DNA from 4 places in the Brenneria rubrifaciens genome. Region 2 is predicted to be linked to each of the others. Evidence: predicted binding sites of a transcription regulator. Region 2 holds the regulator's gene; each other region holds the start of a gene.
The links. The regulator Fur, encoded in region 2, represses iron uptake genes when iron is present. The targets are predictions, from matches to a motif close to ATAATAATGAGAACNACTATCAA.

Region 1 (3,178 bases), 890 kb from region 2:
TGTAGAACACGGCGGTGTTAAGCGTAACTCCCTTTACCGCTTCGCCTTTAAGACCCCATTCGACGTTGTCGCTGGTTTCGGTATCCAAATCGGAATTGCCAATCAGCGCGTATTGTGAAGAACCCATCCAGTTTGACGGCAAGTTGTAGGAACCGTACAACTGGCTGGCGTTGGGGAACTGTGCGCCGCGTTTGTATTGCAGATAAGTGGTCAGTTGCGGAGTGATATCGTAAAGGAAGCTCAGAGACGGCAGCACCTGAGTATCGCTGAAACTGCCATAGAGCGTCTCGACGTCAGAGGTGTCGATAACGCTGCCGTCGCCGGTCATATTGGATAAGTTGGTCGGCTTGCTGTTCTGATAAGCCACGCGCACGGCCGGCACCACGGAAAAGTCGTGCCCGCTCAGATTCCAGGTCATTTTATCCTGCACAAAACCGCCCAGCATGTAGCTGCGGCTATCGGCCTCGGGTTTTGACAGATCGTTAAATGATGTCAGCAAGGGATCCTGCCGGTATGGACGCTCGCTCCTGGACTCGCTGGCGTTGAATCCCCAACTGAATGCATGAAAGCGCCAGCTTTTGGCCATCTGGGTTTCAATACCGTAAGTTTTCACATCGTAATCAGAGTAGATAAGGTGAGCCGGGGCAGCGAGGAAACCTGAGCCTGATGCTGGTGCTGATGTATTATCGTGCGCCTCGGTTTGTTGATAAAACAGCCGGGTATCCACTAAGTCCACCAGCGGATTGTTGGTCGGCGTCCAGCGATCTTTCAGGCTGGCGCTCCAACGGCGGGTCTGGCTGCTCTGCTGCGCCTTGCCGTAAATCGTGCTGCTGCCGGAGCCCCAGTAGTCAAAGTTGGTGTGGTTGGTTTTATGGTAATAATCCAGCGTACCGGTGAACATGTGTTCGCTGTTGGGCTGCCAGATCCCTGATGCCAGAACAGCATTGGAGTGCCAGTTGGCGGGATAGGCATCAAGGGTGCCGCTGTTGTTTTCCGTTTCCTGACCGTCGCGGCGGCTGACCGCGATCAGGCCGCGCAGCGTTTCGTCGCCGCCAGCAACGGTGACGCCGTTGTGCCAGCTACGATTGGATGAGTCATAGCCGCTCTGGTAGCCGAAGTAGCTCGATTTTTCGGGGGAGAGGTAATCGTCGGCGGATTTGGGGCGAAACGAAACCGAGCCGCCCAGCGCGTGGTTGCTATTGGATACGGCGGTGGCGCCGGATTCGATACCCACCGAGCCATACAGATAAGGATCGATATAGTCTCGACCGATGCCGAAGGTGTTGGAGCCAGCGCGACCGGCATAACTGCGCCCGGTGGCGTTGGGTTGGGCGATGCCGTCCACGTCGATGGAGACACGGTTGGCTTCCAGCCCGCGGATGTTATAGCCGGTGTAGCCGCCGCGATCCCCGGAATATCCGCTTTTACCAGTGTTGGCGCCGCCGCTGCTCCCCGTTGCGCCGATCAGCGGTTGGTAGCGCATAATGGTGCCGAAATCATTAGCGCCGTTTTTCTGCATTTCTTCAGCAGTCAGAGTCACTGACGAACCCGCTTCTTTCTCGATTTTAGGCGAGAGAACGGTCATTACTTCACCTGTTGGCTCGGTTTTACTGGTCGACGCCGCCTGATCTTTCGCATCGGCGGCGCCATTGTCACTCTTACCGGCCGGTGAAACCGAGACTGTGTCGGCGACGGCGTTGTTTAACGCAATGCCCGTTAATATCCCGGTGAGAAGAATTTTATTTAACTTATTGTTAATTAACATGATGATACTCTTTTCTATAGGGCTATCCTGCCAGTGGTGTCGATAGACGCGCTGGCAATCAATGGCGGTGGCGGAAAAATGAGCAATAACATTATAACTGGTAGGGTAATGATAAGTATTATCATAATGTTAAGCATTATCATTTATGACCGCAATAACGTGTGATGATGATGAATAATTCTTAATAAAAGGTTTTAGGCGAGAGGTGATCGGCCGGTAATGCGCGGGTGAATAGCGAAGGGAATGACCATAAAAACACAGGCTCCATTGCTGGAGCCTGTGTTTACTGCGGCGATCTCGAACAGATTTAGCTTTTCAACATAGACGCATTAATGCTCAATGGAGCGGTATTTGCTATGGGTTTTAACGCCCCATAGTCCGGCCATTACGCTCACAATGGCGCCGATCAGCAGGGCAAAGAACGACCAAAACCCGGCTTGTGCGGCGGCAGACGCGGCGGCGGCCGCTTGTTCGCGGGCTTTTTGTTTCAGTTCGGTATACTGCTGTTTGGCTTGCTCAATGCGGGCTCCGACATCATTCAGCCGCTGGTTGACCAACCGGGCGGTTTTATTCTTGGCTTCAATCAGATTATCAACGGTTTGATTCACTTCTTCCTGGGTCATGGACGTGTTTTCTGACAGCGCTTTGGTCAAGCTATTACGGTCGACGTCTTGTGCTAGGGCTTCACCACGCTTTTTCAGTTTGCCGAGCAAACTTTGTACAATCGCGTCGCTGTTATCCGGGTTGACCGCCATGGCTTTTATCGCTTCGCCGATCTCGGTTTTCGCACCTTCCAACTGTTTTTGCATATAGTCTGGATGCAATGACTCAATGTCGCTGTTGCGCAATGCCTCCGCCACTTCATTGGTCATTTGTTCAGGCTGTAGCGTCGTATTGAGATCAAGGCCATCAAACGCCTTGCCGCCCAGATTGGTCAGGCTTTGCATCCCGCCCCCGAGGGTGGAACCCGCACCAGAAATGACGCTGCCCGTTAATGATGCCAGTGATCCGAGCGCATTACCGGTGGCTTTCAACGCGCCGCCAAGCAGCATGCTGCCTAAAACAGCGGCCACGAGCAGCGCCGTTGCCCAGACAAGAAAGCCATGAATCAAGCCATCAACCGCCGCCAGCCGCCCGGCAACAAATGCCCCTGCGGCCAGACTGACAATGATGGACAAGGCGGACCAGATCAGGACGGTAGTTCCCACCCCGTTAACTGGCTCGTCAGACAACGGATCGACAATCGCAAACCCCAAACCGGTGCCGAGCGTAGAAAGTAATAATGAAACGGCCAACACGGTCACTACACCGCCAATGATACTTCCCCAAGATATTTTTTTTGTCACCTGTAAATCATTCGGAATACTCATACCAACCCCCTCTAGAAACTGTTATTTTCAATCTGTCAACGCC
Region 2 (3,178 bases):
ATTGTAACACTTAATTACCCTACTAATTATTTCTTGCCAAAACCGACACTAACGAAATTTCTTAAAATTTATCAGCTTTTTAATTTATCTGCTAAGTGAGTTAGCATTATAAAGAGTAAAACAATGCAGCTTCATTACATTTGACACACTTTCACATAAACAAAAGTTCATTTTTAAAAGGGCTACCAATTTGAATGTTTCTTTTCCGCAAAATATAAGGGAATGGAGGATATCAAGATATGGCCAGGAAGAGCGTGACATGACCAAATGAAATCGGTATCACTTCTTCAGAACTCAGCCATTCTTTCATTGATTCCATCAAGAGCATCCGTTCCTGCGGTTATGAATGATGACAAAGCAAAATACATTGTCCAATTGAGTTATCCTTACCGATACGAGTTTCTCATGCAGGTAGTGTCTGTTATCATGAGCCGATAAGTCGATGAGGTATGGCATCATATCATTAAGAATCAAGAGGTTATCTAATTCATGGCACTGATAGGAATTTTCTTTGGCAGTGATACTGGCAATACGGAAAACATTGCCAAGACGATCCAACAGCAACTGGGCGCCGGTGTTGCTGAAGTTCATGACATCGCCAAAAGCAGTAAAGAAGACCTTGAGGCTTTCGATATTCTACTCCTGGGTATCCCCACCTGGTACTACGGTGAAGCCCAATGCGACTGGGATGACTTTTTCCCCACGCTGGAGGAGATCGATTTCACGGGCAAACTGGTTGCCCTGTTTGGCTGTGGCGATCAGGAAGATTATGCGGAATATTTCTGCGATGCCATGGGGACTATCCGCGATATTATTGAGCCGCGCGGAGCAACCATTGTCGGCCACTGGCCAACAGAAGGGTACTACTTTGAAGCCTCCAAAGGCTTGGCTGATGATGACCATTTCATCGGCTTGGCTATCGACGAAGATCGTCAACCTGAGTTGACCAACGATCGCGTCTCTGCCTGGGTAAAACAGATCAGTGAAGAGCTGAGTCTGAAAGATCTGGTCAGTTAATGAGGCTTTTGGCTCTGATACCCTGATCAGAGCCAAATTGATAGGAAAAACCTTTTATAATGATTGACACATTTTTTTAACTTCCCTTCATTAACCTGTACAATATACCCATCGGTTTTGTACGTGTATAAATATTTCCCCATTTATCAACAATACATTGCGTTGAATGTCTATAGTATAGATAGGGATAATATTGTTAACATTCCATTGTTTTCATTTTGAATGCACGGTTCTATAATGAGGCACTATTCTATCTTTTGAGCTCTATCTTTTGAGCCGACCGATGTCATAGGCTAGATGCTAGATAGCCTCCATTGATAAGTAAGCAACAGGACTAAATCCGCATGACTGACAATAATTCCGCATTAAAGAAGGCCGGCCTGAAAGTGACTCTTCCAAGACTGAAAATTTTGGAAGTACTACAGGACCCTGAGTGCCACCACGTCAGTGCGGAAGATTTATATAAAAAACTGATTGATATGGGCGAAGAGATTGGTCTGGCGACTGTCTACCGTGTACTGAATCAGTTTGATGACGCAGGCATTGTAACCCGACATAACTTTGAAGGTGGCAAGTCAGTTTTTGAACTGACCCAACAACATCATCATGACCATCTGATTTGCCTGGATTGCGGCAGAGTCATTGAATTTCGTGATGAATACATTGAAGGGCGCCAGCGCGAAATCGCTGAAAGACACAGCATCAAGCTGACTAACCATAGTCTGTATCTATATGGGCATTGCAGTAACGGGGATTGCCGTGAAAACGAAACCCTGCACGACGCAAAAAGATAAATCTACCGCATATAATAAAACCGCCGCGGCGGTTTTATTTTTTACCTCATCTGACCAATCTACCCGGCGTTAGCCAACCCAAGTATCCCGCAAGCCTACCGTACGGTTGAACACCAGATGCCCAGCACGAGAGTAAACGCGATCTGCGCAGAAATAACCTTCTCGTTCAAACTGATAGGCTTTTTCGGCTTCAGCCTGCGCCAGACTTGCTTCAACAAAACCGTGAACGACTTTCAGTGAATCCGGGTTAATGGTGGACAGAAAATCATCCGCCGCTGCCGGGTTCGCGACGCTGAACAGACGATCGTACAGGCGAAATTCCGCTGGCAGCGCGTGTGCGGCCGACACCCAGTGAATAACCCCTTTCACTTTGCGACCATCTGACGGATCTTTGCTTAGCGTTTCAGGATCGTAACGGCAATAAATGGCCGTGATCGTGCCCTGCTCGTCTTTCTCAATATGATCGGCCCTGACCACGTAAGCGTTACGCAGACGAACTTCTTTGCCCAGCACCAGACGCTTGTACTGCTTGTTGGCTTCTTCACGAAAGTCAGCGCGATCAATATAAACCTCACGGCTGAACGCCACCTGGCGCGTGCCCATCTCCGGTTTGTTCGGATGATTCGGCATGATGACCCACTCTTCATGGTCTGAAGGCACATTTTCGATAATCAGTTTCACCGGTTCCAGAACTGCCATAGCACGCGGTGCATTTTCGTTCAGGTCGTCACGGATACAGGATTCCAGCGCCACCATTTCGACAATGTTGTCCTGCTTGGTGACGCCAATACGCGCACAAAACTCGCGGATAGACGCGGCGCTATAGCCGCGACGACGTAAACCGGAAATGGTCGGCATTCGCGGATCATCCCATCCCTCGACAATCTTTTCCTCGACCAGTTGATTGAGCTTACGCTTAGACATGATGGCATATTCAAGATTCAGACGAGAAAACTCATACTGACGCGGATGGCAGGGAACGGTGATGTTGTCCAGAACCCAGTCATACAAACGGCGGTTATCCTGAAACTCCAACGTACACAAGGAGTGGGTCACCCCCTCCAGCGCATCGGAAATGCAGTGGGTAAAGTCATACATCGGGTAGATGCACCACTTATTACCGGTCTGGTGATGCTCAGCAAACTTGATACGGTAGAGAACCGGATCGCGCATCACGATAAACGACGATGCCATATCAATTTTAGCGCGCAGACAGGCGGTTCCTTCGGCAAAACCCCCGTTACGCATTTTTTCAAACAGCTCCAGGTTCTCCTGTACGGTACGGTCACGATAAGGGCTATTTTTACCCGGCGACGTCAGCGATCCACGGTATTCACGAATCTGCTCCGGCGTCAGTTCATCAACAT
Region 3 (3,178 bases), 1.1 Mb from region 2:
TTACGGATCCTGGCGGTTGCCGTCGAGCTACGCGCGGCCTGATCTGCCGCGCTGTTCAGCCCCAGCATCTTGCCGTAATAATGTGCGGAAAACGCCAGGCTCAGTTTGTCATCAACCGTCCAATCCAATGACGAGTAGGTGGTAAATTTCGGCGTCGTCACCAGCATCACGCCCTCGGTATCCTCGGCTTTAATCATCCGGGTAAAGTTATTGCGTAAGGTTAATCTGTTTAGCCACGGAGTAACCGGTTCCCGCACCAACGGAATATCCAGATTTCCTTCAATCCCTTGCGTGCGCGCAGAATCCAGATTGACGCGCTCCAGCCAATAACGGCCGGAGGTATCGCCCTCGATATAGCCGATTGGCGAGGTGGCCAGCTTATTCTTAAAACGGCTGTCAAAGAAAGTCATCCCGGCACTCCAACCGTTATAATCGAACATTGCGCCGATTTCCCAGTTTTCAGATGTCTCTGGCTTAAGATTATCGTTACCGGTGGTATAGCACCCGCCGCCGGTATAATCCGCATAGCCGCTACAACCCGCACCTTGCGAGGTTTCGATAAAGCCTAAACTCGCCTGACGGATTGACGGCGCTTTAAACCCCTCGGAATAACCGCTCTTCAGCGTCAAATGGTCAGTGGCATGGTAGACCAGATATGCTCTTGGCGTGGTCTGGCTACCATATTCGGTGTCATCATAACGCAGCCCCACAGTCAGGGCTAAATCATCCAACAGGCTGACCTGATCTTCAAAAAATATGCCCTTGCTGGTGGCTTCGCCCTGATGAGAACCATAGGTCGGCGAGCCGGCGATAGAACCAATAGATCGAGGATTATAAAGCTCCTCCTTCATCCATAGCCCGCCGAAGGTGATGTTATGGGGGAAAAGCAATTCAAACGGAATATTGATATTCCCTTCAACAATCTGGTCCTTATTCCACAGCTTGGTATCTTGCGAGCCGATCGCCACGCCATTGGAAACGATCGGAACATTGCTGGCGAAGTTCTCATATTTGTTTTGATAAGCGGATAACTTAGCGCTGCCGAAATCAAACAACCCACGATAATCAATCGTATAGTTCTCACGCTCCATCTCGGTAACGCCACGCAGATTCACCATGCTGCCCGATGAGGACGTGCCCTGAATCCCCTTTTCCGTTCCTTTGGTGGCCCCGATGCTGAGCTGATGATTATCGTTAATATCCCATGACAGTTCCGCGCCATAGTTATGGCGTTTTTTCCCTTCCAGACCTGAACCAAATCGCAAGGCATTGGTATCGGTGGTATCTGGATTTCGCTTATTCCACGAACCGTTCAGGCGCAATGAAAAACCATTGCCCAAAGGCCCGCCGAGCGTGGCGGTATAGGTGTTGGTATCACCGCGTTTCGATCCTTCCGGCTGACGAGTGCCCGCCGTCAATGAACCGTTCCATACGCTGGTATTCTTCTTGGTGATAATATTCACCACCCCGCCCATGGCATCGGACCCATACAGAGAGGACATCGGGCCACGAACAATTTCAATCCGTTCAATCGACTCAATGGGTATCCAGTTAATGTCATCAAAATAGTTCTGCTGAGTGCTTTTTACACCGTTGCTCGATCCTACTCGCTTACCATCGACCAACAGCAGCGTATAGGCCGCCGGCATGCCGCGGAGCTGAATACCGGAACCGACATCGGTATTAATCGATTTGGATACGCCGGCGACCTGCTCAAGCACATCGGCTAAATCCGTGGCGGACTTTCCGATATCCCTTTGCAGATCTTCCGCCGTAATGACTGAAATGCTTGCCGGCGCGTCCTTCAGCCGCTGTTCAATGGCCGATGCCGTCACCACCATGGTGTCTTCCGGCGTTTCCCCGAATACAGGTCCCGATGCCGCTGCTGCAATAGCCAATGTCACTGATTTTCTTAAATTAATTAACACTTTTTGGGTTCCTCTTAGCTATGAATGACGACTTTTTAATTTTTTTTACTTATTGATTTTAAGCAAAACGCTAATAATGTAAATAAAAATGATTATCATTAATATAATCATTAATGAATTCATCAAAAATAAATACAACCAGTTGATATAAAAGAAATAGCCATACACAGAGAACTGAAATAAACAGAAACAATCATGTAAAACGGAGATCAATAAATTTGCTCAGAGGAACCTAATTACTCGAAATCGCGCGATATAAGTCGCAAAAAGACGGAGGAAGTCGAAAGGCAGGCGAAAAAATTGCCTGGCGGATACCAGGCAACAGACAGCGCTATTTTACGGGATCATGTCCGGGAAAGGTCATATCCTGATAGTTGATAAAGCGCGTACCTCGATACAGCTTGTAGCCAAACCAGATCAGTAAGAATAGCGGGATACCGATATACGTCGCCGTGACGCCATACCAGTCAATTTTATCTTCCAGAAACGCCTGATAGTTCTGTCCCAGCGTAATCGTCAGACAGAGAACAAAAGCAAAAATCGGCCCCAGCGGGAAGAATCCTGACTGATAGGGTAATCGGTTCAAGTCGTGTCCCTGCATAATATAGCCACGGCGGAAACGATAATGGCTGATTGCGATGCCCAACCAGGCAATAAAGCCGGTCATGCCTGATGTGTTCAACAACCACAGGTAGACCGTCCGATTGCCGAACATGGATGACAGGAAACAGATCGCGGCCACTGCCGTCGTGGCATACAGCGCATTACGCGGCACACCGCCTTTTGACAGCCGCGCAAAAATACGCGGCGCCTTGCCTTCGCAAGCCAGCGTAAACAGCATGCGCGTCGAGGCGTACATACCAGAGTTACCCGCGGACAGCACCGCCGTCAGGATAACCGCGTTCATAATCGCCGCCGCAGACAGCAGACCGGCATTCTGGAAAACCAGCGTGAACGGGCTGACGGTAATGTCTTTAACATCATTACGCAACAGATTGGGATCGGTATAGGGAATGATCAGGCTGATGATTAGGATAGCGAAAATATAGAACAGCAGAATACGCCAGAACACCTGACGGATCGCGCGCGGAATATTTTTGGCTGGCGCCTGAGACTCACCTGCGGCAACCCCAATCAATTCCGTTCCTTGAAACGAGAAACCGACAATCATCGCCACACCGATCATGGCAGAGAAACCGCCCGCAAAAGGCGCATCGCCAATCTGCCAGTTTTGGAAACCCGCGTTTTCG
Region 4 (3,178 bases), 500 kb from region 2:
GATCGTTGGTGATATGGGAGAACTTTAGCCGAATGGTGCTGCTGCTGTTGATTACCAGCGGACGCGCCGAGAGCGTGTGGGGAAACATCGGCACCAGCGCAATGGCATCGAGCGAAGGTGTCAGGATCGGGCCGCCGCCGGAGAGCGAGTAGGCGGTAGAGCCGGTGGGGGTAGAAATGATCAGGCCGTCCGAGCGCTGTGAAAACGCGAATTTATCATCAATATAGACTTCAAATTCGATCATGTGCGCGACTTTGCCGGGGTGGAGCACCACTTCGTTGATGGCGGTGCTGATGCTGTTCGGCTGGTTGGCGCGGCAAATATGCGCTTCCAGCATAAAACGTCGCTCGCTCAGATAATGGCCGTCGAGAACATCCGCAAGCTGCTGCTGGGCATGGTCTGGATCAAGGTCGGTCAGAAACCCGAGATTGCCGCGGTTAACGCCAATAACGTCGATATCATAGCGGCACAGAACGCGTGCGGCGCCGAGCATATTGCCATCGCCGCCCACCACCACGGCGAGATCGGCATATTGTCCGATGTCCGCCAGATTACCGGTAGAGATGTCTTGCAGATTCAGTTCGCGGGCAATTTGCTGCTCAAGAAGCACCGAATAACCTTTGCCGACCAGCCAATGATAAAGCATTTCATGGGTGGCCAACGCGGTGGGGTGCCGCGGATGACCGACGATACCAATACAATTAAACGGTTTATTCATTGCTGTATTATCCTCAGCGTGATGGGCCGACATCCTGTAACTCAAAATCTATTGGGTATCTGTGATTGGCTCCCTTGAAACCCCGGTTTTGATCCCCATAATAAGCAACTAGCGGGATTAATGCTAAAACGCGGAGAATTTCATGAGTAGTAAAGAACAGAACACGCCTGATGAGCAAGTCTTGGATCAGATGGATACAGAAAAAGAGCATCAAGGGGAAGCCACGGCAGAGACAACAGACGTAGCTGATCCGCGAGATGAGCGTATTGCCGAGCTGGAAGCGCAGTTGAGTGAACTACAGCAGCGCGAACGAGACAATGTGCTGCGCGCACGCGCCGAAGCCGATAACATCCGCCGTCGCGCGGAAATGGATGTTGAGAAGGCCCATAAATTCGCGGTGGAGAAATTCGCCGGTGAAATGTTGCCAGTGATCGACAATCTTGAGCGCGCATTGGATATGGCGGACAAATCCAATGAAGCGCTGGCGTCTATGATTGAAGGTGTCGAACTGACGTTGAAATCCCTGCTGGATGCTGTGCGTAAGTTTGGCATTGAAGTGGTAGGGGAGGTGAACGTGCCGTTTAATCCAGAGGTGCATCAAGCGATGACGATGTTGGAATCCGCCGATCATCAGCCTAACCACGTGATGATGGTAATGCAGAAAGGCTATACGCTGAATGGCCGCCTACTGCGCCCGGCGATGGTGGCCGTTTCCAAAGCGAAAGAGTAATCCTTTCATACGTTTTGCTCGTTGACCTGGCGTCAACATCTACCCCATGCTCAGGCGTGGGGTTTTTTGTTTATATTTTGTTAATATTTGTTAATTAAAACTCGACCGTATTTTTATTCTCACCAAAAATCATCATCTTTAGCTATCAGAAGTATTGGTATTCCCGCCGTGGATGCACTTGATAATCATTATCATTTGTGTGAGAGTTGATAAAACAACAGCGTTAGAAGGGTCATACTATGTCGGGAAGCCGTGTCGTCGAGTCAACCAGTCGTACCTCAAGAAAGATAAAACTTTCTTTGATGGGGCCGGCGTTTATTGCGGCGATTGGATACATCGATCCGGGTAACTTCGCGACTAATATTCAGTCCGGCGCCGCCTATGGCTATACGCTGCTGTGGGTGGTGGTGTGGGCCAATATCATGGCGATGCTGATTCAATTACTGTCCGCCAAACTTGGGATCGCCACGGGTAAAAACCTGGCGGAGTTGATCCGCGATCGCTTTCCTCGGCCTGCTGTCTGGGCTTACTGGGTTCAGGCCGAAATCATCGCCATAGCGACCGATCTGGCCGAGTTTATCGGCGCGGCGATCGGTTTCAAACTGTTATTGGGCGTCTCGTTGCTTGAAGGCGCGATCCTGACCGGCATTGCCACTTTCCTGATCCTGATGCTGCAAAAACGCGGGCAAAAGCCGCTGGAAATGGTGATCGGCGGGTTGCTGCTCTTTGTCGCGGCGGCCTACATTGTTGAGCTGGTGTTCTCTCGTCCCGAGCTGGCCGCGCTGACAAAAGGTATGGCGATCCCCAGCCTGCCGACTGCTGACGCCGTGTTACTGGCCGCCGGTGTGCTGGGGGCGACCATTATGCCGCATGTGATATACCTGCATTCCTCTTTGACGCAGCAGGAGGGTGAACATACTCGCGCGGAACGTTACGCCGCCACCAAAGTCGATGTTGCGGTTGCGATGATCGTCGCCGGGTTTGTCAATCTGGCGATGATGGCGACGGCTGCCGCCGCTTTTCATTTCAGTGGTAATCAGGATATCGCCGATCTGGATCGAGCTTATCTGACACTGGAACCCTTGTTAGGTCAGGCGGCGGCGACCATTTTCGGTTTGAGTCTGGTGGTGGCGGGCTTGTCCTCGACCGTGGTCGGCACGCTGGCCGGGCAGGTGGTCATGCAGGGGTTCGTTCATTTCCATATTCCGCTGTGGGTGCGGCGTGCCGTGACGATGTTGCCGTCGTTTATCGTTATTCTTTCTGGCGTGGAGCCTACCCGTGTGCTGGTCATGAGTCAGGTGGTGCTGAGCTTCGGTATCGCGCTGGCGCTGGTTCCTCTGCTGGCTTTTACCGGCAATAAGGCTTTGATGGGAGAGATGGTGAATAGCCGTCTGGTACAGAACATGGGCAAAGCCATTGTCTTCATTGTTGTCTCACTCAATCTTTATCTGCTAATCAGTACTGCGCTGGGAAGGTGGCAATAGGTGAATTTTTGCGCACGTCGCCTTATGATCAGGCACTGATTCTTCCTTTATGGGGTTCAGTTATGTCGTCGCCAATTACGCTTATCGAAAAGAAACTTCTGTCCGATGACTGGTTTATTCTTCATAAATATGTATTTGATTTAAAAAGAAAGAATGGTGGTGTGGTACGTCAGATCCGCGAGGTGTACGACCGTGGCGATGGCGCGACCATTCTGCTGTACAACCGTGAGAATGGTACGGTGGTGC

Region 1: a site for Fur is predicted at 1,868-1,890, ahead of EH207_RS01300 (TonB-dependent receptor domain-containing protein). Genes of this name have one in related genera too.
Region 3: a site for Fur is predicted at 2,011-2,033, ahead of EH207_RS10470 (TonB-dependent receptor domain-containing protein). Genes of this name have one in related genera too.
Region 4: a site for Fur is predicted at 1,627-1,649, ahead of EH207_RS03125 (Nramp family divalent metal transporter). Genes of this name have one in related genera too.

What each region holds. Positions count from the first base shown of each region.
Region 1 is NZ_CP034035.1:266,392-269,569, forward strand. Features, by position in the region: gene EH207_RS01300 (TonB-dependent receptor domain-containing protein) at 1-1,765, opposite strand, end outside; gene EH207_RS01305 (CAP-Gly protein) at 2,095-3,135, opposite strand.
Region 2 is NZ_CP034035.1:1,157,495-1,160,672, reverse strand. Features, by position in the region: gene fldA (flavodoxin FldA) at 490-1,017, shown strand; gene fur (ferric iron uptake transcriptional regulator) at 1,362-1,811, shown strand; gene glnS (glutamine--tRNA ligase) at 1,881-3,178, opposite strand, start outside.
Region 3 is NZ_CP034035.1:2,263,315-2,266,492, forward strand. Features, by position in the region: gene EH207_RS10470 (TonB-dependent receptor domain-containing protein) at 1-1,928, opposite strand, end outside; gene EH207_RS10475 (amino acid permease) at 2,260-3,178, opposite strand, start outside.
Region 4 is NZ_CP034035.1:657,537-660,714, forward strand. Features, by position in the region: gene nadK (NAD(+) kinase) at 1-718, opposite strand, end outside; gene grpE (nucleotide exchange factor GrpE) at 861-1,448, shown strand; gene EH207_RS03125 (Nramp family divalent metal transporter) at 1,688-2,932, shown strand; gene nudK (GDP-mannose pyrophosphatase NudK) at 2,995-3,178, shown strand, end outside.